Regions from separate parts of the Bradyrhizobium ottawaense genome, predicted to be linked through region 3. Evidence: predicted binding sites of a transcription regulator. Region 3 holds the regulator's gene; each other region holds the start of a gene.
What was found. The regulator HrcA, encoded in region 3, represses chaperone genes, less so after heat shock. The targets are predictions, from matches to a motif close to GTTAGCACTCNCNNNNNGNGAGTGCTAAC.
Positions count from the first base shown of each region.

Region 1: the regulator HrcA is predicted to act here: its motif matches at 3,907-3,935, upstream of CIT37_RS15765 (co-chaperone GroES).
Region 2: the regulator HrcA is predicted to act here: its motif matches at 2,410-2,438, upstream of CIT37_RS07215 (co-chaperone GroES).

Region 1 is NZ_CP029425.2:3,330,338-3,340,824, forward strand. Features, by position in the region: gene CIT37_RS15745 (slipin family protein) at 1-470, shown strand, start outside; gene lepB (signal peptidase I) at 632-1,381, shown strand; gene CIT37_RS15755 (GIY-YIG nuclease family protein) at 1,446-1,733, shown strand; gene groL (chaperonin GroEL) at 1,867-3,507, opposite strand; gene CIT37_RS15765 (co-chaperone GroES) at 3,550-3,864, opposite strand; gene CIT37_RS15770 (usg protein) at 4,242-4,529, shown strand; gene CIT37_RS15775 (O-linked N-acetylglucosamine transferase, SPINDLY family protein) at 4,731-6,860, opposite strand; gene CIT37_RS15780 (cupin domain-containing protein) at 7,079-7,606, shown strand; gene CIT37_RS15785 (rhomboid family intramembrane serine protease) at 7,878-9,095, shown strand; gene CIT37_RS15790 (NupC/NupG family nucleoside CNT transporter) at 9,119-10,369, opposite strand.
Region 2 is NZ_CP029425.2:1,515,427-1,525,913, reverse strand. Features, by position in the region: gene CIT37_RS07230 (L,D-transpeptidase) at 1-384, opposite strand, end outside; gene CIT37_RS07225 (protein phosphatase CheZ) at 700-1,485, shown strand; gene CIT37_RS07220 (hypothetical protein) at 1,693-2,214, opposite strand; gene CIT37_RS07215 (co-chaperone GroES) at 2,532-2,828, shown strand; gene groL (chaperonin GroEL) at 2,976-4,607, shown strand; gene CIT37_RS07205 (hypothetical protein) at 4,807-6,015, shown strand; gene CIT37_RS07200 (META domain-containing protein) at 6,170-6,568, opposite strand; gene CIT37_RS07195 (L-lactate permease) at 6,728-8,392, opposite strand; gene CIT37_RS07190 (ABC transporter ATP-binding protein/permease) at 8,708-10,468, shown strand.
Region 3 is NZ_CP029425.2:189,960-200,446, reverse strand. Features, by position in the region: gene CIT37_RS00930 (YraN family protein) at 1-103, opposite strand, end outside; gene rsmI (16S rRNA (cytidine(1402)-2'-O)-methyltransferase) at 90-1,040, opposite strand; gene CIT37_RS00920 (penicillin-binding protein activator) at 1,380-2,612, shown strand; gene hemW (radical SAM family heme chaperone HemW) at 2,732-3,886, opposite strand; gene rdgB (RdgB/HAM1 family non-canonical purine NTP pyrophosphatase) at 3,873-4,508, opposite strand; gene rph (ribonuclease PH) at 4,520-5,233, opposite strand; gene hrcA (heat-inducible transcriptional repressor HrcA) at 5,415-6,503, shown strand; gene grpE (nucleotide exchange factor GrpE) at 6,600-7,217, shown strand; gene pncA (bifunctional nicotinamidase/pyrazinamidase) at 7,334-8,059, opposite strand; gene CIT37_RS00885 (hypothetical protein) at 8,365-9,306, opposite strand; gene dnaK (molecular chaperone DnaK) at 9,700-10,487, shown strand, end outside.

The DNA of each region.
Region 1 (10,487 bases), 3.1 Mb from region 3:
CCGACGTGGATGCGTGGCTGTACCGTTTGGTGCAGTTCGCGATCCGCGAGGCGGTTGCGGGCCGGACGCTGGACGAGGTGCTGTCTGCGAAGGCGGCGCTGGATGCGGAGCTGCGCGACTATGTGCGGGCACGCGTCGCGGAGTCCGGTGTCGAGGTCACCGAGCTCGGCGTCAAGGACGTGATCCTGCCCGGCGAGATCCGGGAGTTGGTGAACAAGGTGGTGGAGGCGGAGCGGGTCGCCAAGGCGAACCTGATCCGCCGGCAGGAGGAGACCGCGGCGACGCGTTCGCTTCTGAACACCGCCCGCCTGATGGAGGAGAACCCCCTGCTGCTGCGGCTCAAGGAGCTGGAGTCGCTGGAGCGGCTGGTCGAGAAGGTCGGCCGCATCGACCTCCACGCCGGCAACGGCGAGGGCCTCGATGCCCTTCTGACCCGGCTCGTGCGCCTGAAGGCCCCCGAGAGTGCGTAAAACCGAAGGGCCGCCCACGGGCGGCCCTTCACTTATCCGTCGTCGTCGCTTGCAATGAACGCCGAACCGCGCCTGTGCGACCAAAATCACGGAGCCGGGATTGCGCGCGCGCGAAGGTTGCGTAATCTCGCGAAGACCACGGGTTTGATCAGGGCAGGCGCATGACGATTCTTCAGGACTCCATCCGGCCGTCGCGAGCGCAATCGCGGGAATGGAAGGTGATCGTCATCCTGATCCTGCTGGTCCCGGTGCTGTGGTCCCCGCTGATCCTGTTTCGCTTCGTCCTCTATCAGCCGTTCAGCATCCCCTCCAATTCGATGGCGCCGACGCTGATGGTCGGTGACTACGTCTTCGCCGCCAAATATGCCTATGGCTACGGCCGGTATTCATTGCCGTTCGCGTCGTCCTGGATCTCGGGTCGCGTCTTCGCCGCCGACCCGGAATACGGCGACATCGTCGTGTTCCGGACCGCAAAGGACAGCTCGGTCGACTACGTCAAACGCGTGGTCGGGCTGCCCGGCGACCGCATCCAGATGCGGCAGGGCCAGTTCATCCTCAACGACCGGCCGGTGACGCGCGTCGCGCTCGAGGACGGGCTCGCCGACAACGCCTGCGGTGGGGATGGCGGCGTCAGGGTCAAGCGTTGGCGCGAGACGCTGCCGAGCGGCGCGTCCTATGTCACCAACGACTGCCTCGACAACGGTTTCCTGGACAACACCAACGTCTTCACGGTGCCCCCGGGCCATTTCTTCGTGCTCGGCGACAACCGCGACAATTCCACCGACAGCCGCATGCTGTCGACGTTCGGTTTCGTGCCGATGGACAATCTCGTCGGCAAGGTGACGCGCATCTTCTGGTCGCTCGACGAAGACGGCGAGCCGCACATGGAGCGGCTGGGCAAGGTAGAGTGAGGGCCGTCGTCATTCCGGGGCGCGCGAAGCGCGAGCCCGGAATCCATAACCACAGGCGGATGGAATGGCCTATTACGTCTACATCCTCGCGAGTAAGAAGCATGGCACGCTCTACATCGGCGTGACCAACGACCTCGTGCGCCGTGTATACGAGCACAAGACGAAAGCCGTCCCCGGCTTCACGACGAAGTACGGCGTCGACAAGCTCGTCTTGTTCGAAATCTACGACGATCCTACGACGGCGATCGCCCGCGAGAAAGAACTCAAGAAGTGGCGGCGGGATTGGAAGACGCGCCTGATCGAAGAGCAAAACCCGAATTGGGATGATCTCTATCCGGGGATAGCCAACTGAGTTTAGTGGTTATGGATTCCGGGCTCGCGCCCAAGCGGGCGCGCCCCGGAATGACGAGCGGAGAGTGTTTGCCCCCCAAACAAAAACCCCGGCATCGCTGCCGGGGTTTCGTAGTTCTTGAGGTCGTTGGACCTTAGAAGTCCATGCCGCCCATGCCGCCGCCCGGGGGCATCGCCGGACCGGCGCCGCCCTTCTTGGGCAGCTCGGCGACCATGGCTTCCGTGGTGATCAGGAGCGCGGCCACCGAGGCAGCGTTCTGGATCGCGGTACGGACCACCTTGGTCGGGTCGATGATGCCCTTCTTGACGAGGTCGGCATATTCGCCGGTCTGGGAGTCGAAGCCGTAAGCGTAGGTCTTGCTCTCCAGGATCTTGCCGACGATCACCGAGCCGTCTTCACCGGCGTTGATCGCGATCTGGCGAGCCGGAGCCGACAGCGCCTTGCGCACGATCTCGACGCCGGTCTTCTGGTCGTCGTTCTTGGTGCGCAGGCCCTTGAGCTGCTCGGAGGCACGGAGCAGGGCGACGCCGCCGCCCGGAACGATGCCTTCTTCCACAGCCGCGCGGGTCGCATGCATCGCGTCATCAACGCGATCCTTGCGCTCCTTCACCTCGACCTCGGTCGCGCCGCCGACGCGGATCACCGCGACGCCGCCAGCGAGCTTGGCAAGACGCTCCTGGAGCTTCTCACGGTCGTAATCCGAGGTGGTCTCCTCGATCTGCGCCTTGATCTGGGCCACGCGCGCCTCGATGTCGGCCTTCTTGCCGGCGCCGTTGACGATCGTGGTGTTCTCCTTGTCGATCATCACCTTCTTGGCGCGACCGAGCATGTTGAGCGTGACGTTCTCGAGCTTGATGCCGAGATCTTCCGAGATCGCCTGGCCGCCGGTCAGGATCGCGATGTCCTGCAGCATGGCCTTGCGGCGATCGCCGAAGCCCGGAGCCTTGACGGCCGCGACCTTCAGGCCGCCACGGAGGCGGTTCACGACCAGGGTCGCGAGGGCTTCGCCTTCGACGTCCTCGGCGACGATGACCAGCGGCTTGCCGGTCTGCACCACGGCCTCGAGCAGCGGCAGCAGCTCGTTCAGCGAGGAGAGCTTCTTCTCGTTGATGAGGATGTAGGCGTCGTCCATCTCAACGCGCATCTTGTCGGCGTTGGTGACGAAGTAGGGCGAGATGTAGCCGCGGTCGAACTGCATGCCCTCGACGACGTCGAGCTCGGTCTCGAGCGACTTGGCTTCCTCGACGGTGATGACACCCTCGTTGCCGACCTTCTTCATGGCGTCGGAGAGGAACTTGCCGATCTCCTGGTCGCCGTTGGCCGAGATGGTGCCGACCTGGGCGATCTCGTCGTTCGAGGTGACCTTCTTGGAGTTCTTCTGGAGGTCTGCAACGACGGCCTCGACCGCGAGGTCGATACCGCGCTTGAGGTCCATCGGGTTCATGCCGGCGGCAACCGACTTGGCGCCTTCGCGCACGATCGCCTGGGCCAGCACGGTGGCGGTGGTGGTGCCGTCGCCGGCCGCGTCAGCGGACTTGGAGGCGACTTCGCGCACCATCTGGGCGCCCATGTTCTCGAACTTGTCCTCGAGCTCGATCTCCTTGGCGACGGTGACGCCGTCCTTGGTGATGCGGGGAGCGCCGAACGACTTGTCGAGCACGACGTTGCGGCCCTTCGGACCGAGCGTGACCTTTACCGCGTTGGCGAGGATGTCGACGCCGCGCAGCATCTTGTCGCGCGCTTCAACCGAGAATTTGACTTCTTTGGCTGCCATCTGGAATTTTCCTTGAGGTTGACTGGAGGGAGAGAGGGGCTCTTAGGCCGCCTTCTTCTTGGAAGCGGGGACGTCGAGGACGCCCATGATGTCGCTTTCCTTCATGATCAAGAGATCGACGCCGTCGATCTTGACTTCAGTGCCGGACCACTTGCCGAACAGCACGCGGTCGCCGACCTTGAGGTCGATCGGGATCAGCTTGCCGGCTTCGTCGCGGCCACCGGGGCCGACGGCGACGACTTCGCCCTGGGAGGGCTTTTCCTTGGCAGTGTCGGGGATGATGATGCCGCCGGCGGTCTTCTCTTCTGCGTCGATGCGCTTGACCACGACGCGGTCGTGAAGCGGACGGAATTTCATGCAGCTCTCCTAAGCATTTGCACGAGTTGATGATTTTCGTCTGTTAGCAATCTGTGCCCGCGAGTGCTAGCACAGGCGAGGCTGAAATAGGACAGGAATTTTGCGGGAGCAAGGGCTTCTAGCAGAAAAATCAGCACCCGGAAGCGCGGACTGCCAGAATCTCTTTTCCATCGTTAACCGAGGCCGAGCCGTATTAGCACGGTGATCCATCTGCTGCTAACGCATTGAATTTCAACAGCTTGTTAAACTTTTGGGCTTGAGATGGGTTGTCAGTTTGCGTCACATTTCTCTCATGTGAGCGCATCAGTACCGGGTGGCTCGTAAGGCGCACACCGACCAGGCCGCCCCTTGAATGCGCTCCTGCAAAGGAGGTTGGCATGGGCGTGCGGAGTGGGGGCGTTTCCGAGGACTTTCGGAAACAGCTTTTAGGTTACGGGCTGACGACGGCACAAATCCTCTACCGGATGCCGGATCATCCCTCGCTGCTCCAGACCTACGTCTGGCAGAACTACGACATGTTTCCGAAATTCCCGGCGCTGAAGGATTTCCTGGCCTTCTGGCAGGAAAAGCTGGACGGTCCCCTCCATTCGGTCACCGTCGCGCACTCCAAGCTGATCAAGCCGGCCGAGCTGCGCGCCGTGGATGGCGTGTTCCGGCTGCATTGAGACGAATATCGGTCTCGTAGGGTGGGCCAAGGCGCTTAAGCGCCGTGCCCACCATCTCTCCATGATCGCGCGCGGAAGGTAGGCACGCTTCCGCCGTCGCTCTTCGAGCTATGGCGGACCAGTCGTTTTGCCAACCCTACCGATATCTCCCTTGCAGCTCGTCGGACGAACGCACTATTCCCGGGATCGCCTGAGGGGCGATCAGGCGCCCTCGCTGCAATAGCGTCTCCACATCGCGCGATAGGCCTCGTCGACCGCTCGCCCGTATGAGACGGGGTTGCTGGCGGCTGCGGCCCGGATCTTGTCGGGCAGCTCGCGGCGCAACCTGTCGAGCTCGCTGATCTCAGAACCTCGGCTCGTTGCGATTTCGATATACGCCTCATGGCTGTCCGTGACCCAGTCCGGCAAGCCGAGAGCGGTGAGGATGGAGCCGGCAGCACGGCTGGGCAGGCTGTTGCCGAGCTTCGCCACCACCGGCACGCCCATCTGCAAGGCTTCCCACGTGCTGACGCCGCCGTTCTGCGGGAACGGGTCGAGGCAGATATCGACGCGATTGAACGATGCCAGATGTTTGCTTCGCAAGGTGGCGCCGAGCAGATCGACGCGTTCGGCCGGCAATCCGCAAGCCTCGAACCGCGCCAGCAAATTTTCGCGGACCAGCTGGTCGTCCAGCGCAACATCCTTGATCAGCAGTCGCGAGCCCGGCACCCGCTCGAGAATCCTGGACCAGACTTGCGCCGCCTCGTCCGAAATCTTGCTGATGCGGTTGAAGACGCCGAAGGTGACGAAGCCGTTCGAGATCGCCGGCGTAGGTGCCCGCGGAATCTCGGTCGGCAGCGAGGCCAGCGTCACGAAGCACGGCAGGTCGACAACGGTCTCCGCAAACAGATGCCGAACCTCGAAGGGAATCGCGACCGGGTCCGAGAACAGATAATCGATCGTCGGCAGCCCGGTGCCAGTGCCGTGACCCCAGCCGTGCACCTGGATCGGTGCAGGCTTGCGCGCAAACACGCCGAGGCGGTTGCCTCTGGTATGGCCGGACAGATCGATCAGGATGTCGATGCCGTCGGCGCGGATCTCGGCGGTGAGGCGATCTTCGGTCCATTGCGAGGCGTCGCGCCAGCGATCGGCGATCCCCTGAAATTCACCGGTCGTCGCATCCACTTTCGACGAACAAGCGTAGCACACGACCTCGAACTGTGCCCGGTCATGGTGTTGGAGCACCGGCTTGAAAATCAACGCAGCCGAATGCGCGTTGAAATCCGACGAGACATAGCCGAGCACCAGACGGCGGTCCGGATCGCGGTTGTTGTCATGCGGGCCCGCCGCGCCTGAAGCGATTTTCGCGCCGACACGCTCCCACCACACCTGACGCGCCTGCTGATGCCGTTCAACGGTGGCGTCCCCCGCAAAATCGAGCGTGAATATCTTGTTGGAGATCGCGCTCTGCAGGTCAGGCTGGATGTCGAGGGCTCTGTCGAAACTGGCGAGGGCTTCGTCGACCCGGCCAAGTCCGGCGAGGCAAAGACCCAGCACCAGGTGAGCTTGAATGGAATCGGGATCGATCGCCAGCGCCTGCTGGCAGTCGTGGGATGCGTGGGCAATTTGCTGGATCTGGAGCAGGACACTGGCCCGCGCGAGCCACCCATTCGCGTCGTCGGGTGCCAGCGCAATTGCCTGATTGCCGTCTGCCAGCGCTTCGTCAAATCGCTGAAGTTCCCGTAAAGCCGTGGCACGGTTCGCCAGCGCCGCGGCATAGTCGGGCTTGATCGACAGCGCGCGGTTCAAGCTTGCGACGGCCTCGTCATAATTGCGTTGACGGCACAGCGCCCAACCCCGGCCGTTGTGGGCTTCGGCAAGGCTTGCGTCGAGTGCGATCGCCTTGTCGTAGCTGTGAAGCGCCTCCTCGTGAAGATCGAGGGCCACGCTCGCGTTACCGAGATTGGAGAGGGTTGCGGCGTGGTTGGGCCGCAAGGCGAGGGCCTTTCGATAGCTCGCGCAGGCCTCGTCGTGACGGCGCAGCCCGTTGAGCGCGACGCCCAGCCTCATATGAGCATCGGCAGATTGCGGATCCACGGCGACCGCCCGGCTCAGCAGGATTTCGGCTTGCTGAAAATTCTTGGCGTCGGACTCCAAAGCACCGAGCATGTGCAGCGCCATGAATTGGTTGGGCGCGAGCTGCAGGAGTTGCCGATAGGCAGCCTGGGCCTCGGCGAGAAGCCCCATCTTGTGTAGCTGGAGCGCATGCCCGAGCAACGGCAGCACTTCGGCTTTTTGCCGTTTCTGAAGCCGGGCATTTTGAAATGCACGCTGACCTACGCTGTTGCCCATGGCTTCAATCCCCCAGAATCTCTCTTCGAGATTAATTCAGCGGGAGAACGAATACGAGACGACGGCCGTTCGCCACGACAGCTTGGGACAAGCTACGACCGATCGGGTCATTGAGCCGCTAGCCTTGCGCCCGGCAATTGCCGCCTCATCCAAGACTGGATAATCTGTGCTCGGGTTGTACCCGTCCGGCGGGCGCGCTCAGATCAGGGAGGCAGACAATGGCCAAGCAAAAGGCATCAAGACCCGCAACGAAGACCGCAGTGAAGAAGCGGAGCGGCGCCAAAGCGGCGGCGCGATCCTCGGCACGCAAGGCGGTGAAGGCAAAGGCTCGCACTGCCGTACCGAAGAAGCCCGCACGTCCCAGGCAGCGCATCGCGATCAGCCATCACCGCGAGGAAGACTTCAAGGCCGATGGCCTGCGCGCTTACGCGAAATACCGCGACCTCGGCATCGCCGACGCTAGCCATGGCCTCGCGCAAGCGCACGTGATCCGGCTGCAAGGTCCTTGCGATCCGGCTGAGGTGTCAAAGCTGCATTTTCACGACGTCGACTTCCAGATGGTCTACGTGCTCAAGGGCTGGGTGAAGACTTATATGGACGGGCAGGGCGAGACGTTGATGAAAGAAGGCAGCGCCTGGACCCAGCCGCCGAAGATCAAGCACATGATCCTGGATTATTCGGATGACGTCGAACTGCTGGAGGTGATCCTGCCGGCGGAGTTCAGGACGGTGGAGTTGAAGGCGTAGGCGATCTCTCTCCTTCGTCATTGCTGTGACGGGTACGTAGCCCGGATTGCGCTGCATTCCATCCGGGCTGCAGGACTGTCGCGACTCCAGCCCCAACACCGCCCATCAAACACGTCGTCAGCGTTCCCGTCACGATCGCTAAAAAGCACGCGATCTGGGAAACCGGGCAATTACCAGTCGGATGGTTTCAGCTGACCTGCAGGGCGGGCGCTAACCAATCGAAAATACCTCTCGCAGCAACTCAAGGATGTGAAAACGCGGGAGTGCTTTCATGGCGACCAACACTTTTGGCCGACGCGGCGTTACGGCGCCACCGTCAAGAGCGTCGTTTCAACCCGTCGCCGCGCCGACCGTGCGGGAGATCGTGCGCGACCCCGCTCGGCCCTTGCCCAGCGAAGGGACGCTTTTTGGCGATAACAGGCTTCTGGCCGATATCCCTTTCCTCACCATTGGCCTGATTTTCGGTCTGCTTTTGATCTTCGCTCTGCAACGCAGTCTGGCCATCGACGTTGCGCGGGATGGTGACCTCGACGTCCGCTCGCTGATCGCCCAGGGCGCGTCGGGCTACGATCTCGTTGTCGGACGAGGAGAGTGGTGGAGGATTGGCCTTGCGCCGCTGCTGCACGGCAGCGGGTGGCACCTCGTCAGCAACTGCATTGGGTTGTTCATCGTCGGCGTCAGGCTGGAGTCTCTGATCGGCCGTGGCTGGTTTGCGCTGATCTTCGTCGCCAGTGCAGTGGCGGGCGAGGTCGGCTCTCTGCTGGGCAATGGCCCCGGCACGGTGGGCGTGGGCGCGTCCGGCGCCATCACCGGGCTCATCGCCGCGCTGTTCGTCGCGAGCTTCGAGCCCGAAGCGGACGCCGATCAAACCATATCGAGACTGAAGACGTCGCTCTTCTTCGGTGTTCCCGCACTGCTGCCGCTGGCCTTCGGCGCCTCGGGCAATGTCAACTATTATGCCCATGCAGGCGGTGCGGTGGCCGGTGCCGCGCTTGCGATTACGCCGTGGCTCGCCTTCTGGTCCTATGACAGCCTGCCGCGGAGCGCCGGCATGACGTTGCTTGCAGCATCCCTCGGATCTCTGATCTGCGCCGGCTTCGCCGCCGTTCATTATTCGTCCTACATGGCCGATGCCGTGCATTATATCCGCGCGTCGGAAGTGCCGGCGAAGGCTGACGAGATGGTCAGCCGGTCGTTCGATCTCGTCACCCGCTACCCAAAAGATGCGCGGGCCCACGTGTTCCGTGCGGTCTTCTTCCTGGAACAAGCCAACCTCAGTGCCGCCGAGACGGAGGCGCGAACCGCCCTGTCGCTCGCCGCTTCAGATGTGGCGGGTGGGCCGGTGCGCTCCGGGGCGCAAGGCTTGATGGCGGTGTTGCTGTGGGCGCAGGGACGAACGAGCGAGGCGAAGGCCATGGCGGTCGAGCCCTGCCGTGCCAAGCTGGCCGAGGTGCGCCGCATCTTGCAGAAGTCGAAATTGTGCAGTTGACCAGGCTACGGCATCACCACGGGTCACGTTATGACCCCCACCACCGCGCCCATCACGCACGTCGTCAGCGTCCCTGATACGATCGACTTCAATCCCAGCGCGTTGATCTCCTCGCGCCGCTCCGGCGCCATCACGCCCAAGCCGCCGATCATGATGCCGAGGCTGGCGAAATTGGCGAAGCCGCACATCGCGTAGAGCATGATCAGGCGCGAGCGCGGCTCGAGCGCATCACCCGGCAGCTTCGCAAAGTCGACATAGGCGATCAATTCGTTGAGCACGGTCTTGGTGCCCATCAGGCTGCCGGCCGTCACCGCCTGATCCCATGGCAGCCCCATCAGCCAGCACACCGGCGCCATCACGAGACCGAGCAGGCGCTGCAACGAGATCGCGGCGCCGCCAACATTCGGCAGCAGGCCGAGCATGGCGTTGACGAGATAGACCAGCGCCACCAGCACCAGCAGCATGGCGACGATGTTGATCAGCAGCTCGATCCCCGCGCTGGTGCCTTTCACGATCGCATCCATCGTGCTGGAGACTTCCATCTCCGGATCTTCGAGCGTGCCGCCGGTACGCGTGTTGGAGGTTTCAGGCACCATGATCAGGCTGACGAGGATCGCGGCCGGCGCGCCCAGCACGGAGGCGATGACGAAGTGCGCGGCCGCGTCGGGAATGAGAGGAGCAAGGAGCGTCGCATAGAGCACCAGCACGGTGCCGGCGATGCCGGCCATGCCGCCGGTCATCACCAGGAACAATTCGCTGCGGGTCATCTGCTTCAGATACGGCCGCACGAACAGCGGCGCCTCGACCATGCCGAGAAAGATATTGGCGGCGGTCGAGAGGCCCACCGCGCCGCCGACGCCGAGCGTCCGCTCCAGCAGCCAGGCCATGCCGCGCACGATCGGCGGCAGCACGCGCCAATAGAACAGCAGCGTCGTCAGCACGCTCATGACCAGCACGATCGGCAGCGCCTGGAACGCCAGGATGAAATCGGCGCCAGGCACCTTGAGGTCGAAGGGCAGGGCGCCGCCGCCGACATAGCCGAACACGAAGGCGGAGCCGGCGCGCGAGGCCGCCGAGATCGCGCCGACCGCATCGTTGATGGCGCCGAAGGCGTGCGCGACGACCGGCAGCTTCAGGAGCACGATCGCGGTGACGAAGGTGGCGACGAGGCCGATCGCCGCCTGCCGCAGCGACACGGCGCGCCGATTCTCCGCCAATGCGAAGGCGATCAACAGCAATGCGAAAATGCCGAGTGCCGATTGCAAACGCAGCATGATGTCCCCAAACCCTCAATGATTATGGCCGGGCCGGCGCTGCAAAGGCAATGCCGGCAGCCGCCAGAAGCGCCCCACTGTTGACAAGCGGGGCCACCTCGGCCACGCGGGGGCCTTC
Region 2 (10,487 bases), 1.3 Mb from region 3:
CTCGAACCTTGGATCGAACTGACGCTGCCGCGGGTCGGCCGTCTCCTGCTGAACCGCGCCTTGCTGATATCCACCCTGCATCTGCGGCTCGCCCATCGGCGGCAGGCGGCGCTGGTCGTAATAGCCGGGCTGCTGTTGATAGACCGGCTGCTGCGGCGCGTAGGCCGGACCGCGGCCGGGACCGTCGCCGAACAGGAACTCGATGAAGCCGCCGCCCATGTTCGCATTGGAGGCGACGCGCACCGGCGCCGGCGGCACCTGCGGCTGGTAGAGCACCGCGGGCGGATCGTTCGGCACCGAATTGTCGAAGGCGCTGGCACTGTTTGCGCCGGCAATGAAGGTGCAAGCGCTGCCGAGCAGCGCGACAGACATTTTCTTGAACATCGACGTACTCTGTACTGTTTCGTCTAGATCACATGCGCCGTGGAGAGCTGATGGCTGGTCCGCGCCCCCGACGTGGTCAATAAAAAGCAAAAGCCGTTTTGTTTGGTAAACAGAAGCGGCGTTTGGATTCACCACGTCGTCAGCAGCGGGGCAATTTGGCGATCAGCGTTTATTTTCGATGAACGCCGCGCGCCCATGGTTAATCGCTTCTTTGCGCGCCGTCGCGCGCAGCCGCACAACAGTTCCTGCCGTGAACTTCGTGTTAAATCGCTTCTGCCTACAAAGACGCGTGAGTGAGGTGGGGGGAGTATCCAGATGGCTGTTCACCGCAAACGTTTTCGCGTCGAGGATATCGCTGGTGGCGAGATGCCGATTTTGGACGTAACTGAAGAGGCAATCCCGATGCATAGCGAGATCATGGCCGAGCTACGTGCGATCCGTGCACAGATGGCGAAAGGCACCGCGCCCTTGCCCTTGTCCGGCAGCGCAGCCATGGCGGCGATCGACGCCTCCACCGCCCACGAGCTCTCCGAGGCTCGGACCATGCTCGAGACCTATCGGGCCCAGATCGAGCAGTGCGAAAAGCTGAAGGTCGAGCTCGACCTCATCCATGACGCCATCGACCGCACCAAGCGCGAAATCGCGACACTGCACGGCAAGAGCTTTGACGGCGGCGAAATGGCCAAGGTCAATGGCGAGCTCGGCGCGGTGGTCGGCGGCACCGAGCAGGCGACCCAGCAGATCCTCGAGGCCGCGGAGTCGATCGACCAGGCCGCCAGCGCAATGTCCAAGGTGGACTCGATCGACCAGCAGAAGCGGCTCGCCGACGACATCCAGGAACGCGTCATCTCGATCTTCGAGGCCTGCAACTTCCAGGACCTGACCGGCCAGCGCATCAGCAAGGTGATGGGCACGATGAAGTTCATCGAACAGCACATCAATGCGATGATGGAGATCTGGGGCGGCGTCGACGCGATCAAGTCCCACGTCGTGCCGCAGGTCGACAATCGCAGCGAGGACGACAAGCTTCTCAACGGCCCCAAGCTCGCCGGCGACGTCGGCCACGCCTCGCAGGACGACATCGACGCGCTGTTCGACTGAGCGGACGCGGCATAGCGAAAAACAAAACGCCGGCGAGAGCCGGCGTTTTTGATTTTGGCCCAGCCCGTCATTCCGGGGCGGCTCGACAGAGCCGGACCCGGAATCCGGAGATTTAAGGCAGGAAGCTCACCACATCGAGATTCTCAGGTGCGCGAGTGCGCACCATAGTTCGCGCTTCGCGCGCCCCGGAATGACGGAAGACGAACATCACGCCCGCGGCGCGCAGCGGACGTAGACCATGTTGCCGTAGCGGGTGGCGGCGTCCTTGTCGATGAAGCGGGTGATCAGGACGCGGCCGTCGAAGGAGATGATTTCGCGGTCCTGCTCGCCGGGAGTCGGACCCGCCGGTCCGATGTAGTTCTTGCCGCTCGGCGAGCCCTTCAGCCGCAGCTCCTGGGGCGTTGCCTGGTCGGCCAGATGCATGATCACGCCGCCGGAGGAGCCGGCGGTGATCACATAAGGGTTCTTGCACTGGGCCCGGGCGGCGGCCTCGGTGCGGGCGCGGTCGGCCGGGTTCTGGAACGAGGCGAGGCCCCAGCGGCCGACGATCTCGTCGCCGCGAATGGTCGCAGGCATTTCGGGCGCGACGCCCGGCTCGGCTTCGGGCGGCGGCGAGGACGACGAGAAGGACGGCAGGCTCATGCCGCCGCCGCAGGCGCCCAGCAGCAGCGCCAGACAAGAGGCGGCGGCCAGATTGGCAACCGTGCGCGCGTGAGCTGAACTGATCATGGCATTCCCCCGAACAAGACCATGGCCGCACCCCTCCTGCAGCCAAGCGCAAAACCGCTGCCGGAGCAATGACGTCCTTTAATACGTCGGCGCCCCGAACAAGTTTCCAGTGCCACCATCCTATATCCGCCTCACCAATCGCTTAACCACCTTTGCTTGACAGGATCGCGGCCAAGCCATATTTCCGGGCCCACTATTAGCACTCGGAAAGCCCGATTGCTAAGCACGCCGTTCGATCCTCGGGATAGGGGGATGGACGGAAGCGCCGCCCCACCCACTTCCACTACTTCCGAAGCGAGCCTCCAAAGGGAAACGTCATGGCTAAATCCAAATTTCGTCCGCTGCATGACCGTGTCGTGGTCAAACGTATCGACGCCGAGGAAAAGACCAAGGGCGGCATCATCATTCCGGACAGCGCCAAGGAAAAGCCCTCCCAGGGAGAGGTCGTCGCCGTCGGCCCCGGCGGCCGTGACGAGACCGGCAAGCTGACCCCGATCGACCTCAAGGTCGGCGACCGCGTGCTGTTCGGCAAATGGTCGGGCACCGAGGTCAAGATCGACAACGAAGAGCTCCTGATCATGAAGGAGTCGGACATCATGGGCGTACTGGCCTAAGGCCATCCGCCTGAACAGCCGCTGAATGTCATGCCCGGATCCAGGCGGTCCGGGCATCCATCATTCCGCCGGGTTCGGTCCACGAATCCCGGAATTGATGCGACGGGCGTGCGGCAGACACATCACCAAACACGAGGGATTGCTAAAATGGCTGCCAAAGACGTCAAGTTTTCCGGAGACGCGCGCGATCGCATGCTGCGCGGCGTCGACGTTCTCGCCAACGCCGTCAAGGTGACGCTCGGCCCGAAGGGCCGCAACGTCGTCATCGAGAAGAGCTTCGGCGCACCCCGCATCACCAAGGACGGCGTCACCGTCGCCAAGGAGATCGAGCTCGAGGACAAGTTCGAGAACATGGGCGCCCAGATGGTGCGTGAGGTCGCCTCCAAGACCAACGACCTCGCCGGCGACGGCACCACCACCGCCACCGTGCTGGCCCAGGCCATCGTGCGCGAAGGCGCCAAGGCGGTTGCCGCCGGCATGAACCCCATGGACCTCAAGCGCGGCATCGACATCGCGGTCGCTTCCGTCATCAAGGACATCGAGAAGCGGGCCAAGCCCGTCGCCGCCTCCTCCGAGGTCGCCCAGGTCGGCACCATCTCGGCCAACGGCGATGCCGCCATCGGCAAGATGATCGCCCAGGCGATGCAGAAGGTCGGCAACGAAGGCGTCATCACCGTCGAAGAGAACAAGTCGCTCGACACCGAAGTCGACATCGTCGAGGGCATGAAGTTCGACCGCGGCTATCTCAGCCCCTACTTCGTCACCAACCCCGAGAAGATGACCGCCGAGCTCGAGGATGCCTACATCCTCCTGCACGAGAAGAAGCTTTCGGGCCTGCAGGCCATGCTTCCGGTGCTGGAAGCCGTGGTGCAGTCGGGCAAGCCGCTCGTCATCATCGCCGAAGACGTCGAGGGCGAGGCGCTGGCCACCCTGGTCGTCAACCGCCTCCGCGGCGGCCTCAAGGTCGCCGCCGTCAAGGCGCCGGGCTTCGGCGATCGCCGCAAGGCCATGCTCGAGGACCTCGCCATCCTCACCGGTGGCCAGCTCATTTCCGAAGACCTCGGCATGAAGCTCGAGAACGTCACGGTGAAGATGCTGGGCCGCGCCGGCAAGGTCGTGATCGACAAGGAGAACACCACGATCGTCAAGGGCGCCGGCAAGAAGCCGGACATCGAGGCCCGTGTCGGCCAGATCAAGGCCCAGATCGAGGAGACCACCTCGGACTACGACCGTGAGAAGCTCCAGGAGCGTCTCGCCAAGCTGGCCGGCGGCGTCGCCGTGATCCGCGTCGGCGGTGCCACCGAGATCGAGGTCAAGGAGAAGAAGGACCGCGTCGAGGACGCTCTCAACGCCACCCGCGCCGCGGTGCAGGAAGGCATCGTCCCCGGCGGCGGCGTCACGCTGCTGCGCGCCAAGAAGGCGGTCGGCCGTCTCACCAACGCCAATGCCGACGTCCAGGCCGGCATCAACATCGTGCTGAAGGCGCTCGAGGCTCCGATCCGCCAGATCTCGGAAAACGCCGGCGTGGAAGGCTCGATCGTGGTCGGCAAGATCCTGGAGAACAAGTCCGAGACCTTCGGCTTCGACGCCCAGACCGAGGACTATGTCGACATGATCGAGAAAGGCATCATCGATCCCGCCAAGGTGGTGCGCACCGCGCTCCAGGACGCCTCCTCCGTGGCCGGCCTGCTGGTCACCACCGAGGCCATGGTCGCCGAAACGCCGAAGAAGGAAGCCTCGCCCGCGATGCCCGGCGGCGGCGGCATGGGCGGCTTCTAAGCCTCCGTTCCGTTACAATGTTGCGAAGGCCGCCTCCGGGCGGCCTTCTTTTTTGCCGACCCTGCCCCTCCGCTTTCCGATTCAACCGACGGCCAAAACCCACTACGGTGACGCGCCGATTCGAATTGTTTGGGCATGATCCTCTCGGAAAACCGCTTCACACTTTCCGGATCATGCCCGTTGCGCGAGGATTTCATCGATGCGTGCGCTTCTGGTTTGTTCGACAGCCCTTTTGGCTCTGCTTGCAGCTTCTCCGCATTCCGCATCCGCCCAGATGAAGCTGTCGCCGAAGGCCACGACGCCCGGTGGCCCCGAGACACGCTATTTCACCTCGATCGACGGGCTGATGGACGGCAATGCCGACGTGATCCTGAAGGAGACGCGCCAGGGCAAGACGGTGACGGCGGCCGTGCTCGACGTCTGCTATCCCGTCGCAAAGAATTCCGACCGCAAGGACCGCTTCGTCGTCAATCTCCAGGTCGCGGGCCAGACCCTGACCGGCACCGCGCAGAGCATCAGCGAGAAGGCGCCCGTCAGCGTCAAGCTGCTGCGCAAGCAGAGCGGCGACACCTTCGAATTCCGCGGCCAGATCAGCATTGGCCAGGTCGTGACCGAGGTGACCTCGCCCGACAATTCCGATCTCAGCGAGAAGGAATTTCAGGACAACCAGACCTCCGACGACGGCATCACGCCGCAGCCGAAGGATTTCACCGACGTCTCGCCGGAGGCGATCGCGGTCAAGGTCAAGCTCGACGCTGCAACCGACTTCCTGAAGAGCCTGAAGGGCCAGGCGGTCGAGGTGACGCTGGCGAGCCTCACGGTCGGCTGCGATGCGCTGCGCGCAGGCGAGCAGACCATCAACATGTCGGTCGATCCCGAGCGCGCCGGCGCGCTGCTGGCGAAATTCAAGGCGACGCCGGGCGTCACCTCCGCGGGCTGGACCGCGGGCATGACCGAGATGGACCGCACCATCCGCTTCGCCGCAGCCGACTGGCGCGAGGGCGACAAGATCAGCAAGGACAAGCTCGCGGCCGCCGTCTCGAACGTTTTGAGCCGGACGCTCGCGGCAAAGCCGGTCTCGCAAAGCTTCAACCCCGCCACGGGCAAGCTCAAGCTGGTCTTCAAGCGGCCGAACCCGGATTTCCCCGCGCTCGATCTCACCGACACGATCGAGGTCGCAGGGCTCGTCTCGCCCGACAAGCCGGGCGCGACCGACAAGCTCATGCTGTGGATCGGCAGCCCCGCGACGACGACCGCCGACGAGAGCAGCGGCGCCAAGCTCAATCTCTCCGACGACACGTCGGTCGACGAGGAAGGCGAGCAGCCCGACGACAACGGTTCGGTCGAGGCGCTTGCCAAGGAGCTCAAGGGCCAGCGCTGGGATGCCGACAAGTCGGTGTGGAAGTAGGCTTTCGTGCCCCGGACGCTGCGCAGCACGTCAGTGATGCGCAGCAGAGCCGGGGCCCAGAGGCCACACACGAATTTGCCGATAGAAAATCTGGGTCCCGGCTCTGCGGCGCATCGCTTGCGCGACGCGCCTTGTCCGGGACACGAGAGCGGAGCTAATTCCCCGTCGTCCTGAAACGCAGCGGCTTGGGGCCGATCAGCGTCAGCACGTCGCCCTGACGCTTCCAGGTCTCGACGCTGCTCAGTGCTGCGACCAGATCGTCGTCGGCCTGCGCCCTTGCCGGCGGGCAGGAGCGATCCTGGATCTGACCGGGGACGAAGATCACGGTGTTGCCGGCGACCGAGAACTGGCCCTTGCCGCCCTTGCACCAGAGCTCGAGCACGACCTCGCCATGGTCGCCGATCTCGATGTTCGGAATTCGCTTCGAGCCTGCTTGCGGCAGCGCTTCCAGCGTCATCTCGGTGCCGAACGGGAAACCGTCCTCGGCACGCGCGACAATGGACATCGCGAGCATTGCAACCGCAGCACACACCAATCGCTTGAGCGAAACCATGAGACCTCTCGTCCGACCTGATTTGCCGCACCTTCTATAAGACGGCGGCGCCAATGAGAAGGTTCGCTCAACCTGGAGCGCGATGAGATTTGATTGGGCGCAAAAATCCCCGCGGGGCGGAACCTCGCGGGGATTTGCGTTCGAGCCGGAGTTGGCCTGCTACTTCAGGACCATTGCCGTGAACGGCCAGACATAGGCCTGCAACGTCACGAGCACGCCGACGAGACAGGCCAGCACGATCGAGTGCCAGAACACGAAGCGCAGGATCGTGCCCTCGTGCCCGTACCAGTTGGTGGCAGTGGAGGCGACCACGATCGACTGCGCGTCGATCATCTTGCCCATCACGCCGCCGGACGAGTTCGCCGCGGCCATCAGGACCGGCGACAGGCCGAGCTGCTCGGAGGTGATCTTCTGCAGGTTGCCGAACAGCACGTTGGAGGCGGTGTCCGATCCCGTCAGCGCCACGCCCAACCAGCCGAGCAGCGTGCCGAAGAAGGGATAGAGCACGCCGGTTGCGGCGAAGGCGAGGCCGAGCGTCGCGTCGACGCCGGAGAGCCGCGTCAAGGTGCCGATCGCCAGCATCGCCGAGATCGTAATCAGCGAGATCGCACAGAGCCGGATGGTACGGCCGTACTCGGTCACGAGCTTGCCGGGACCAACGCCCATCAGGACACCGGAGATGATCGCCGCGATCAGCATGCCCGTGCCGGTGAAGGACAGGTAGGTGAAGCCGAACACGGCGCTCTCTTTCGTCGGCCCTGGCGCGACCGGCGGCATCTTGTTGATCATCTGGTGCAGCTCGGGCACGGGATAGTTCCAGACGAAGATCGAATTCGCCCAGGCCTTGAACGCCCCGTTACCCCAGATCAGCATCACGATGCAGACGATGATCCACGGCAGCAGCGCGCCGAACAGTTCGCTCTGCGTCAGCGGCGTCTTGTCGAGCGGTTTGGCCGCCGCCATGGTGGCTGCCGATTCATCGCGGCCGCGCAGCGCCGGCGACAGCCAGAGCTGCCTGGGCTGCCAGACTTTGAGGAACAGGATCAGCGCGCCCATCGAGATCAGCGACGCGCCGATGTCGACGATCCAGGGGTTGATGAAGTTCGAGATCACGAATTGCGGAATCGCGAACGACACGCCGGTGACCAGGATTGCCGGCCAGACATCCTTCATGCCCTTCCAGCCCGCGAACGCCCACACCACCCAGAACGGCACGATCAGCGAGAAGACCGGCAATTGCCGGCCGACCATCGCGCCGAGGATGTAGGGATCGAGCCCGGTGACCGAGGCAAGGCCCTGGATCGGCGTGCCCAGCGCGCCATAGGCGACCGGCGCGGTGTTGGCGATCAGCGACAGGCCGGACGCCGCGAGCGGCGAGAAGCCGAGGCCGATCAGCACGGCGCCGGTGATGGCGACCGGCGTGCCGAAGCCCGAGGCGCCCTCGAAGAACGCGCCGAAAGAGAAGGCGATCAGCAGCAATTGCAGCCGCCGGTCCTCGGTGACGCCGCCGATGGCGCGCTTGAGCAATTCGAAGCGTCCCGTGCTCACCGTCACCTGGTAGAGGAAGATGACATTGAGCACGATCCAGCCGATCGGGAAAAAGCCGGTCACGATGCCCAGCACCGAGGCACGGATCGACATGTTCGCCGGCATGGTGAAGACGAAGATCGTGATCAAATTGGCCACGATCACGGCGATGACCGCCGCGATATGCGCCTGGACGCGGCCGCTCGCGATCAGGACCAGCAGCGTGACGACGGGCACCGCCGCCGCAATCGTCGACAGCACCGGACTGTGCAGCGGATCATAGACTTGATTCCACATGGTCTTCCTCCCCCACGCATGTTTGCGGCAGACGGCCCGCGTGGAGAGCCGATCCTGCTTGACGCTGGAAGCGATAACCCCCGAGCTGGACGCGAATTCCTCGCGAATGCGGCGGTTCCCGTCCCGCTCACAAACTCGCGAAATCCCAGAGCACCCCACCCCGCGCCGTCGAGCCCCATGCTAGGGTTGCAAGCTGCGACAAGCCAACGCAAATTGCAGCACTTGCGACTTTAGTCTAAGCGCGCCCATTTCCGCCATTGCCTCAAGCCTCTGGCTCCGGGCCGTTGTGCACATCCCCCTAGGAGATTCTGCTCTGTGAAGAACCTCAGCGCCACGCTCGCGATCGTCTGGCGAATCGCCGTCCCCTATTTCCGGTCGGAGGACAAGTGGGCCGGCCGCGGCCTGCTCGCCGTCGTCGTCGCGATGGAGCTGGTGCTGGTCGCGATCAACGTGCTGCTCAATCAGTGGCAGAACCGGTTCTACAGCGCCCTGCAGGCCTACGATCTGCCCGAATTCGTCAAGGAGGTCTGGATCTTCCTTGGGCTTGCCTTCACCTTCGTCGCTTTGGCCGTCTACAAGCTCTACCTGAACCAGTGGCTCCAGATCCGCTGGCGGCAATGGCTGACGCAACACTATCTCGGCGAATGGCTCGAGGGCGCCACCCATTACCGCATGCAGCTCAGGGGCGATGCCGCCGACAATCCGGACCAGCGTATCACCGAGGACGTCAAGAATTTCGTCGAGCAAACGCTGACCATCGGCCTAGGCCTTTTGTCGTCGATCGTGACGCTCGCCTCGTTCGTCGTCATCCTCTGGGGCCTGTCCTACAAGGCACCCTTGTACATTTACGGCACCGATATCCTCGTGCCCGGTTTTCTGGTCTGGTGCGCACTGGCCTACGCGATCGTCGGTACCGCGCTGACCCATTGGATCGGCGCCCCGCTCATCAATCTCAATTTCGAGCAGCAGCGCTTTGAGGCCGACTTCCGCTTCAACCTGATCCGCGTGCGCGAAAATTCTGAGCAGATCGCCCTTCTGAAAGGCGAGAACGCGGAGCGAGGGCATCTCCTGCGGCGCTTCGGCTTCGTCATCGGCAATTGGTACGAGATCATGGGACGGACCAAGCGCCTGACCGCCTTCACGGCAAGCTACGGTCAGGCGGCGACGCTCTTTCCCTATGTGGTGGTGGCGCCTGCCTACTTCGCCAAGCGCATCCAGCTCGGCGACATGATGCAGACCGGCTCGGCGTTCGGCAGCGTGCAGGATGCGCTGTCGTTCTTCGTCACCGCCTATCGCTCGCTCGCAGAGTGGCGCGCGGTGATCGCCCGCCTCGATGGCTTCGAGATGTCGGTCAGCTCCGCCGCCCACGGCGCGGCGCTCGAACCGACCATCGACATCGCACCATCGAACGGCAAGGCAATCGCGCTCGAGCAATTGCTCGTCAAACTGCCGAACGGCGCGCCTCTGGTCGCAGCCGATGCCTTCACGATCCAGCCCTCGGAGCGGGTGCTGGTGACCGGCCCGTCGGGCTCCGGCAAGTCGACACTGTTCCGGGCCATTGCCGGCGTCTGGCCGTTCGGCACCGGCACGATCGCCATTCCCGAGACGGCGAAGCTGATGATGCTGCCGCAGCGGCCGTATTTCCCGATCGGCGCGCTTGGCGACGCCGTCATCTACCCGACCGAGCACGGCTCGGTCCCGCCCGAGAAGATCCGCGATGCCTTGATTGCCGTCGGCCTGCCGCGACTGGCGGACCGGCTCGACGAGCACGGCCACTGGAACCGGACATTGTCGCTCGGCGAACAGCAACGCCTTGGGCTTGCTCGTGCGCTGCTACACATGCCGGACTATCTCTTCCTCGACGAAGCGACCGCCTCGCTGGACGAGCCGTCCGAGGACCGGCTCTATCGGCTGCTGACGGAGAAGCTGCCGCAGGCCACCATCGTCTCGATCGGCCATCGCTCGACGCTCGACGCCTTCCACACCCGGAAGGTGGCATTGGTGGAGGACGGCGAGATCCACGTCCTCGGTAAAGCCGTCGAGCCGGCCCGGGCGGAGCCGACCGCGGCGCGCTGAGAGGCCGGCCGGCGTCTCG
Region 3 (10,487 bases):
GATAGGCCGCGGCGCGACTCTCCGCGGAGATGCCGGTGTGGAACGCGGCGACGCGCTCGGGCGAGGCGACCTTCGGCTCCACCGGGACCTCAGTCTTCGCCATCGCCGCCCCTTAAGTCCTTGGCGAGCTCGAGCGCGCGAGCATAGACCTCGCGGCGCGGCCGGCCCGAGAGCGCGACCGCGTGCGCGACGGCATCCTTGACGCTGTGCGCGGCAAGTTGCTCGCGCAACAGACCGTCCAGCGCATCCGACGTCAGCATCTCGGCGTCGGCCGCCGGCGGCGCGATCACCAGCACGAACTCGCCGCGCGTCTCCAGCGTATCGGCCTCGCGCGCCAGCTGGCTCAACGGAGCGCGCGAGATCTCCTCGTGCAGCTTGGTCAGCTCGCGGCAGATCGCGGCCTCGCGCGCCCCCATGATCTCGGCGAGCTCGGCCAGCGTGTCCTGCACGCGGTTGCCGGATTCGAACATCACCAGCGTCGCATCGATGCGCGCGAGTTCGGTCAAGCGCGCCTTTCGCGCGGCGGATTTCGCCGGCAAAAAGCCTTCGAAGAAGAAGCGGTCGGTCGGCAGTGCCGCCACCGACAGCGCCGCCAGCACCGAGGACGGGCCGGGCAGGGCATACACCGCATGGCCGGCGGCGCAGACCTCGCGCACCAGCTTGAAGCCGGGATCGGAGATCAGCGGCGTGCCGGCGTCGGAGACCAGCGCAATCGAGCCGCCCTGCCCCAGCGCCTCCAGGATTTTCGGGCGCGCGGCTTCCGCATTGTGCTCGTGATATTGCTTGAGCTGCGCGGCGATGGCGTAGCGCTCGGTCAGGCGCCGGGTGATGCGGGTGTCCTCGCAGGCGATGACATCGACGCCGGCGAGGGTCTGGAGCGCCCGCAGCGTGATGTCGCCGAGATTGCCGATGGGGGTTGCGACCAGATGGAGGCCCGGTGCCGCCTTCGGCGCCGCAAGCCGATGGGCATCGATGCAGAAACCGCGCGAGGCGGCGTCTTGAGCTTCAGGCGTATTTATCGGGACCGGCTTTGCGCGCATAATGAAGTCAACTTAGGCACGATCCGCAGGGCTGGGAACCGGTTCGCCGAAAAAGATCGCGCCGAGGTGAGGGGCGAGGAACGGACGGGAATGTGATCGATCCAGGATCACGCCGAGAGGGCGTGAGGGCTCTCGCGCCATATTCGCGACCGAAACGCCGCCTTGATGCTGAATGAGCGAGGGCAAATAGCTGCCGGGACAGCAAGGCGGCCGCGTTAAGCGGCTATTATCCTTTTGTTTCGGTTAACTATTTGCCGACAATATGCCTGAATCCGTGGCTTGTGTCGTGGAAAGAATGTCGTGACCCGCCGGCGCCGACGGGTCAGAAGAGAAGCTGAAATGGTGGGCCCGCGTTATCCAAAATCTCCCGTTCCGGGGTCCCTGATGTCAGGGGCGACCCGCCGGAGCGCGCTCGGCCTGTTGCTCGGCACGCCACTGCTGTCGGCCTGCGCCGGCGTGCAGCAGAGCCTGAGCCAGTTTTCCAACCCCTTCTCGAACTCGACGCCGCCGGCTCAGCCCGCAGGTCCCCCGCAACAGGCGACGACCGCCGGCACCGGCGGCGTGAAGGTCGCCGTGATTCTGCCGCTCTCGGCCGCCGGCAATGCCGGCTTGGCCGCGCAATCCATGCGCAACGCCGCCGAGATGGCGCTGGCCGAGTTCCAGAACCCGAACATCCAGCTGCTGATCAAGGATGACAATGGCAGCCCGCAAGGCGCGCAGGGCGCCGCGCAGCAGGCCGTCGACGAAGGCGCCGAGATCATTTTGGGACCGCTGTTCGCGCAATCGGTGCCGGCGGTGGCGCAAGTCGCGCGCACGCGCGGCATTTCCGTGATGGCGTTCTCGACCGATTCCAGCATCGCCGGCCGCGGCGTCTATTTGCTCTCCTTCCTGCCGGAGTCCGACGTCAACCGCATCGTCGAATATTCCGCCAGCATCGGAAAGCGCTCCGTCGCCGTGCTGGTGCCCGACAATGCCTATGGCAATGTCGTCGAGGCCGCGGTGAAAGCGGCCGTGCCGCGCCGCGGCGGGCGCATCGTCTCGTTCGAAAAATACGGCGCCGATCGCGCCACGCCGGCGCGCACCGTGGCGCAGCAACTCGGCAGCGCGGATGCGTTGTTCATTGCCGATGACGGCGATGCCGTGGTGACGGTCGCAGATGCGATGACCGCGGCGGGCGCGAACTTACGCAACATCCAGTTGCTCGGCACCGGCCTGTGGGACAATCCGCGGGTTTATGCGAATGCGAGCTTGCAAGGCGGCCTCTATGCCGCGCCCGACCCGGCCGGCTTCCGCGCCTTCTCCGGCCGCTACCGCACCAAATACGGCGCCGAACCGATTCGCACGGCAACGCTGGCCTATGACGCGGTCGCCCTCGTCGCCGCGCTGGCGCGCACGCAAGGCACCACGCGCTTCTCGTCCGACGTACTGACCAATCCGTCCGGCTTTGCCGGCATCGACGGCCTGTTTCGTTTCCGTGCGGACGGCACCAACGAGCGCGGGCTTGCGGTGATGAAGGTGACCCAGGGTGGCGGCGTTGCCGTCGCGGGCTCGCCGAAGAGTTTTGGGGCGTAGTTCGGGACGACAGTGCCGTAGGGTGGGCAAAGGCGCGCTTCGCGCCGTGCCCACCATCTCTCAGCTAATCGCATGGAATTCGTGGGCACGCTTCGCTTTGCCCACCCTACGGCAGCGCGTTATGCCGCGAGATCCGCGACCACTGCATCCAGCACCGGAAAACCGCTGCTCGTCACGCGCAAGCGGCCCGTCGCATCCACCGTGATCGCGCCTTCCTCGCGCAGCAGCGCGATGCGCTTGGGATCGAGCGGGCGGCCGGAGAGGGCTTTGTAGCGCTCGGGGTCGATGCCTTCGGCGAGGCGCAGTCCCATCAGCAAAAATTCGTCGGCGCGCTCTTCGCTGTTGAGCAGATCGTCGGTGACGACACCATGGCCATTGGTCTCGACCCGCATCAGCCAGGCCTCGGGACGCTTCTCGGTGGCGGTGGCGTGCCTGACGCCGTCGATGTCGAGCCGGCCATGCGCGCCGGGGCCGATGCCGGCATATTCCTCGCCGCGCCAATAGACCAGATTGTGCCGGCACTCGGCGCCGCGCCGTGCGTGATTGGAGATCTCGTAGGCGGGCAGCCCGAGCTTGTCGCAGGTCTCCTGCGTGACGTCGTAAAGCGCGCGCGCCACCGCTTCGTCCGGCGTCTTCAATTTGCCGGCCTGGTGCAGGCCGAAGAACGGCGTGCCTTCCTCGATCGTCAATTGATAGAGCGACAGATGCTCGGCCGCTTCGTCGATGGCGAGACGCAGCTCATCGGCCCACATCGCCGGCGTCTGGTCGGGACGGGCGTAGATCAGATCGAACGAATAGCGATCGAACGAGCGGCGCGCTATGGCGACGGCATCGAGCGCCTCGCGCGCGCTGTGCAGGCGGCCCAGCGCTTTCAGCGAGGCATCGTCGAGCGCCTGCACGCCGAGCGAGACGCGGTTGACGCCGGCGGTGCGATAGCCGGCAAAGCGCGTGGCTTCGACGCTGGTCGGATTCGCCTCCAGCGTCACCTCGACATCGCCGGCGACGGTCCAGTGCTTGCCGATCGCATCGAGCACCGCGCCGACCGTTGCGGGCTGCATCAACGACGGTGTGCCGCCGCCGAGAAAGATCGAGGTGACCTCACGGCCGGGCGAGCGCTCGGCGGTGGCTGCGATCTCGCGCGCGAAGGCGGAGGCGAAGCGCGCCTCGTCGATCGCAGCGTGGCGGACATGGCTGTTGAAGTCGCAATACGGGCATTTCGACAGGCAGAACGGCCAGTGCACGTAGACGCCGAAGGCTTCCTTAGCGCGGCTCAAGGCAGATCTCCGCCAGTTTCACGAAGGCGCGGGCGCGATGCGACAGGCCAAGGCCGAGCGGCGGCAGGCCGTGCTTCTCGATGCTGTCCATCTCGCCGAAGGTGCGGCTGTGGCCGTCCGGCAGGAACATCGGGTCGTAGCCGAAGCCGGCGGTGCCGCGCGGCGGCCAGACCAGCGTGCCGTCGACGCGCGCCTCGACCTCTTCGAGATGATCGTCGGGCCAGGCGACGCAGAGCGCGGAGACGAAATGCGCTTTGCGCTTGTCCGGCGTGGTGGCGCCGCGCTCCTGCAACAGGCGCTCGATCTGCGCCATCGCCGCGGCGAAATCCTTGGAAGGTCCAGCCCAGCGCGCGGAGAAAATGCCCGGCGCGCCGTCGAGTGCGTCGACCACGATGCCGGAATCGTCGGCAAAGGCGGGAAGCTTGGTCGCCCGCGCTGCCGCGATCGCCTTGATCGCGGCATTGCTGCGGAAATCGTTGCCGGTCTCGTCGGGCTCGCCGAGGCCGAGCTCTCCGGCCGACACCGCCTCGATGCCGTACGGCGCGAGCAGCTCCTTCATCTCGGCGAGCTTGCCGGGATTATGGGTGGCGATGACCAGCTTTCCGGTGATTCGGCGGTGCATGGGCTTATTGACTACGCGACAGCCAGTTTCTGCAAGTCCACGAGACGCGCGATGCCCTTTTGCGCCAGGGCGATCAGCTTCAGGAACTCGTCCTGCGTGAACGGCTCGCGTTCCGCGGTGCCCTGCACCTCGATGATGCGGCCGTCGCCGGTCATGACGAAATTGGCGTCGGTCTGGGCTTCCGAATCCTCGGCATAGTCGAGATCGAGCACGGGCGTGCCGTTGTAGATGCCGCAGGAGATCGCAGCGACGTTGTCGCGCATCACATTGGCCTTGATCATGTTGCGCGCCTTCATCCAGTTGATGCAATCGGCGAGCGCGACCCAGGCGCCGGTGATCGAGGCCGTGCGCGTGCCGCCGTCGGCCTGGAGCACGTCGCAATCGACCGTGATCTGGCGCTCACCGAGCGCTTCGAGATCGACGATGGTGCGAAGCGAGCGGCCGATCAGGCGCTGGATCTCGACGGTGCGGCCACTTTGCTTGCCGGCGGAGGCCTCGCGGCGGGTGCGTTCGGAGGTCGCGCGCGGCAGCATGCCATATTCGGCGGTGACCCAGCCGCGGCCCTGGCCCTTCAGCCACGGCGGCAGGCGATCTTCCAGCGTGGCGGTGACCAGCACATGGGTGTCGCCGAATTTCACCAGGCAGGAGCCTTCCGCATATTTGACCACGCCGCGCTCCAGCGTCACGGGGCGCAATTCGTCGGGCGCACGGCGGCTTGGCCGCATGGGAAATCCTCCAAAACTCGCAGGTTAGGGCTATTCGCGGTGCTTGTAGGTGGGGTGAGGGTATGCGGCAAGGGGAAAGGACAAGGCTTTTTCACCCCCGGTTCTCCACCCTGCAAACGCGACGCTTGTCAGAACCCTCCTGGATGGACAAATTATGAGCATCTGAGAGGAGTTACCGTCTGTGGCCCATCACGATCCGATCCATCTGATCGCGCCGCGCGCAGGCCTCGCCCAGCTCAACGAGCGTTCTCGCGACATCTTTCGTCAAATTGTCGAAAGTTACCTCGCGACCGGTGAGCCCGTGGGCTCGCGCAATATCTCGCGCCTCATCGCCATGCCGCTGTCGCCGGCCTCGGTCCGCAACGTCATGGCCGATCTGGAACAGCTCGGCCTGATCTACGCCCCGCACACCTCCGCCGGTCGGCTGCCGACGGAACTCGGCCTGCGGTTCTTCGTCGATGCCCTGATGCAGGTCGGCGACCTCAACGAGGCCGAGCGGCAGTCGATCCAGAGCCAGCTTGCCACCGTCGGCCAGGCGCAATCGGTCGAGGCGGCGCTGGACCAGGCGCTGACGCGGCTGTCGGGCCTGACCCGCGCCGCCGCGGTGGTGCTGACGCCGAAATCCAATGCGCGGCTGAAACACATCGAATTCGTCCGTCTGGAACCGGAAAAGGCGCTGGTGATCCTGGTCGGCGAGGACGGCCAGGTCGAAAACCGCGTGCTGTCGCTGCCCCCCGGAGTTCCCTCCTCGGCGATCACCGAGGCCGGCAATTTCCTCAATGCGCGCATCCGCGGCCGCACCCTGGCCGAGGCGCGGCTCGAGCTCGAGACGGCACTTGGAGAGGCCCGCGCCGAGCTCGATCAGCTCGCACAGAAGGTGATTTCCGCCGGCATCGCCAGCTGGTCCGGCGGCGAGAACGAGGATCGCCAGCTCATCGTCCGCGGCCACGCCAATCTGCTCGAAGACCTGCATGCGCTGGAGGATCTGGAACGGGTGCGCCTGCTGTTCGACGATCTCGAGACCAAGCGCGGCGTGATCGACCTGCTGGGGCGTGCCGAGACCGCTGAGGGCGTGCGTATCTTCATCGGTTCCGAGAACAAACTGTTTTCCTTGTCCGGCTCCTCTACGATCATCTCGCCCTATCGGGATGCCGCCGGCCATATTGTCGGTGTTTTGGGCGTGATCGGGCCAACCCGGCTGAATTATGCCCGCGTGATCCCGACCGTGGACTACGCGGCCCGCATCGTCAGCCGTCTTTTGGGAGGCTGATCGGCGTTTCCGCCGATCACGGGCGCTTGATTTTCGGCGCTTTAGGCACGATATCCGGGCCAACAATCCCTGGAAACGAGTTCGAGATTAGAGCCGATGACCGAGCAAGACCGGCAACCCGAAGACACGACTGCCGCGACCGGCGAGCCCGTGGTGTCAAAACCCTACATCATGCCCGACGATCCCGAGCCCGGCTCGGTCGAGCAGTTGCAGAAGGAAGCCGCCGAGGCGCGTGACCGCATGCTGCGGACGCTGGCCGAGATGGAGAATCTGCGCAAGCGTACCACCAAGGAGGTCGCCGACGCCCGCCTCTACGGCATCACCGGCTTTGCCCGCGACGTGCTCGACATCGCCGATAATCTTCAGCGCGCGCTCGATGCCGTTCCGGCCGAGGCCCGCGCCACGGCCGATCCCGGCCTGATCTCGCTGATCGAAGGCGTCGAGCTTACCGAGCGCTCGCTGCTCAACGCGCTGGAAAAGCACGGCGTGAAGAAGCTCGATCCGCAGGGCCAGAAGTTCGACCCGAACTTCCACCAGGCGATGTACGAAGTGCCCGATGCGTCGGTGCCGTCGGGCACCGTGGTGCAGATCATGCAGGCCGGCTACACCATCGGCGAGCGCGTGCTGCGCCCGGCCTTGGTCGGTGTCGCCAAGGGCGGCGCGAAGCCCGCGGCCGCGGCGAACAACAACGAGTCGAGCGGCGCGGCGAACTGATTTTTTTGCGTCATTCCGGGGCGGCTCGAAGAGCCAAACCCGGAATCTCGGGATTCTGAGGTGCGCAATGGCGCACCATAGTTCGATGCTTCGCATCGCCCCGGAATGACAGTCATCTAGCCCTGCGCGCTCGCGATATCCGCAGACTGAATCCGCTTCACGCCGGCCTTGGCCATATCGGCCCAGGCTTTTGCCAGCGAGCCCTGCGTGTCGATGCCGCGGCAGGCGTCTTCCACCACATAGACCTCGAAGCCAGCCTTGCGCGCGTCGAGCGCGGTCCAGGCGACGCAGAAATCCGTCGCGAGCCCTGCGACGAAGACGCGCTTGATCTTGCGTCCCCTCAGATAGCCGGCAAGTCCCGTCGAGGTCTTGCCGTCGGCTTCGAGGAAGGCCGAATAGCTGTCGACGTCCTTGTGAAAGCCCTTGCGGATGATGAGCTCGGCGTGCGGGATCGCAAGGTCCTTCGACAGCGAAGCGCCATCGGTGCCCTGCACGCAATGGTCGGGCCACAGCACCTGCTTGCCATAGGGAAGGTCGACGGTCTCGAACGGCTTCTTGCCGGAATGCACCGACGCAAACGAGATGTGGCCCGGCGTGTGCCAGTCCTGCGTCATCACCACATTCGCAAATGCTTTCGAGATCTTGTTGATGACGGGCACCACCTGCTCGCCCTCTTTCACCGCGAGGCTGCCGCCGGGCAGGAAGCAGTTCTGCACGTCGATCACGAGCAGCGCGGAGGCATCGTCCGGCTTGATCGATGCCGCTGCAAGGAGTGCGGTTGGAGCCAGCGTTGCAAGCGCCGTCGTCCCAAGCATTGCCAAGACTTGTCGCCGATCCAGCATCGTTCGCCTCCCCTTCGGATGAACTCAACGGAGACGAAGCCTAGTTCCGTTCGTGTACGAACAGAAGCCCGAAAATGCGGCCGGGTTTGATGAGGGGTTGGGCGTGCAGCCTCAACACCGCTGTCGTCCCGGACAAGCGCAGCGCAGATCCGGGACCCATACCCCCAGGGAGAAGTTTGGCGAAGACTCTTCGTGGGTACTGCGACCGACCGCAATCGCGAGATCACGCGGTATGGGTCCCGGCCCCCCGCGCGCAATTGCGCGCTAGGCCGGGACGACACCGAGTGTGTTGGAGCGCCTCTGGCCTACCCCTTCGGCTGGATGCCGTCGCGCACGGCGCGGAAGCGAGTGAAGGCGGCCAGCCACTGGTCGCGCGGGGCGCTGGCGATGATGCGCAGCGAGGCGCCTCCGCTCGAGAAGCGGATCCACTGCACCACGGTCACCGGGACCTTGTCCTTGCCGCTGATGCCGTCGATCCGGGTCTCGAAGCCTTGCTGGCCGTTGATGCGGATCGGCTCGGACATGGTGACGCGCGATTCGCGCACGCCGGGAATCTGCAGCGCCGCCTCCTGGGCGAAGCGGGCGCGGTCGTCGGCCTGCTGCGGCGTGGCGCCGATCAGGCCGAGGATCATGAACGGCTTCGACTCGTAACCGGTGCTCTCGTCGCCGTCCGCCAGGATGATGCTCGAGCCCGGCGCCAGAGTGCGGATGTCCTTGAATTCGGCGAGATCGGTGATCCTGAACGGCATCAGCGCGATCTGCTCCTCGGCCGAGACCTGCTTGCGGGTAGTGGCGGTCGCAAACATCTGCCGCACCGCCTCATCCGTGTAGATCTTGGTCGCATTCTCCGGGACCTGCACCGCGACGTAGCCGGAGAAGCCGGCGCCCGGCACGATCATCGAATAGCGCTTCACCGGGGTGTCGCCGGCCTTGCCGCTTTCGGTGGTGAAATAAGCGAGGCCCGCGGGCGTCTCGATCTTGTCCTGCTTGACGCCGCCAGCGCCGGCCGGATTGGAATTGAAGGCGCTCACGACCTCGCCATAGGCTGCCGGCGGCAGCTCGGTGATCAACACCTTGACGCTGCCATCCTCGCTCTCGAATCCCGGAAACGTTTTTGCCGTGCTGAGACCGACCAGCGGCACCATGCCGAGGCGCAAGCCGGGTGGAAACACGGCGTCGGCGGCGAAGGCCGGAAACGCGGAGGCGATCAGAAGGGCGAGCGCGGCGAGGGGGCGGATCAGCTTCATGGGCACTCTGATTGGTTCACATTGAGGCCGTTCGATGGTCGGCCACCGGGCCGCATTGTCGCGCGAAGCAGCTGTGGCGGCTGCCCGGCCGGTCCGCCTTTTACCGGGTTTGGGCTTGCGGCAACAGGGTGGGCGGGCTTGCGGTAGCGGGGGCTTGCTGAAGCCTGAACCTGTTAATAATTCCTCACCCGCAAGGGCGGTGAAGCCCGGATATCATCGTCCAAAACCCAATGTTTTCACGGCAGAAACGTAGCTTCGGTCCTTGCGGGCCCCTCCCCCCCTCCTATATGAGCCTCAATCATCGCAATATCGCGGATGTTTGATCTTAGGGGGTTTCGGTCGGGTGCCTTCTGGGCCCAGCCAACCTGCCGCAAAAACAAGGATATCAGGACCATGGGAAAGGTCATTGGGATCGACCTCGGCACCACGAATTCGTGCGTCGCCGTGATGGATGGCAAGAACGCCAAAGTCATCGAGAATTCCGAAGGCATGCGCACGACGCCTTCGATCGTCGCCGTGACGGACGACGGTGAGCGCCTCGTCGGCCAGCCGGCCAAGCGCCAGGCCGTCACCAATCCCGAGCGCACCTTCTTCGCAGTGAAGCGCCTCATCGGCCGCCGCTACGACGACCCGATGGTCGAGAAGGACAAGAAGCTCGTCCCCTACAAGATCGTGAAGGCTTCCAACGGCGACGCCTGGGTCGAGGCCGACGGCCAGACCTACTCGCCCTCGCAGGTCTCGGCGTTCATCTTGCAGAAGATGAAGGAGACCGCGGAAGCCCATCTCGGCCAGAAGGTCGATCAGGCCGTCATCACCGTTCCCGCCTACTTCAACGACGCCCAGCGCCAGGCGACCAAGGACGCCGGCAAGATCGCGGGCCTCGAAGTGCTGCGCATCATCAACGAGCCGACCGCGGCCGCGCTCGCCTATGGCCTCGACAAGACCAAGACCGGCACGATCGCGGTGTACGATCTCGGCGGCGGCACGTTCGATATCTCGATCCTCGAGATCGGCGACGGCGTGTTCGAGGTGAAGTCGACCAACGGCGACACCTTCCTCGGCGGCGAAGACTTCGACATGCGCCTGGTCGGCTATCTCGCCGACGAATTCCAGAAGGAGCAGGGCATCAACCTGCGCAACGACAAGCTCGCGTTGCAGCGCCTGAAGGAAGCCGCTGAAAA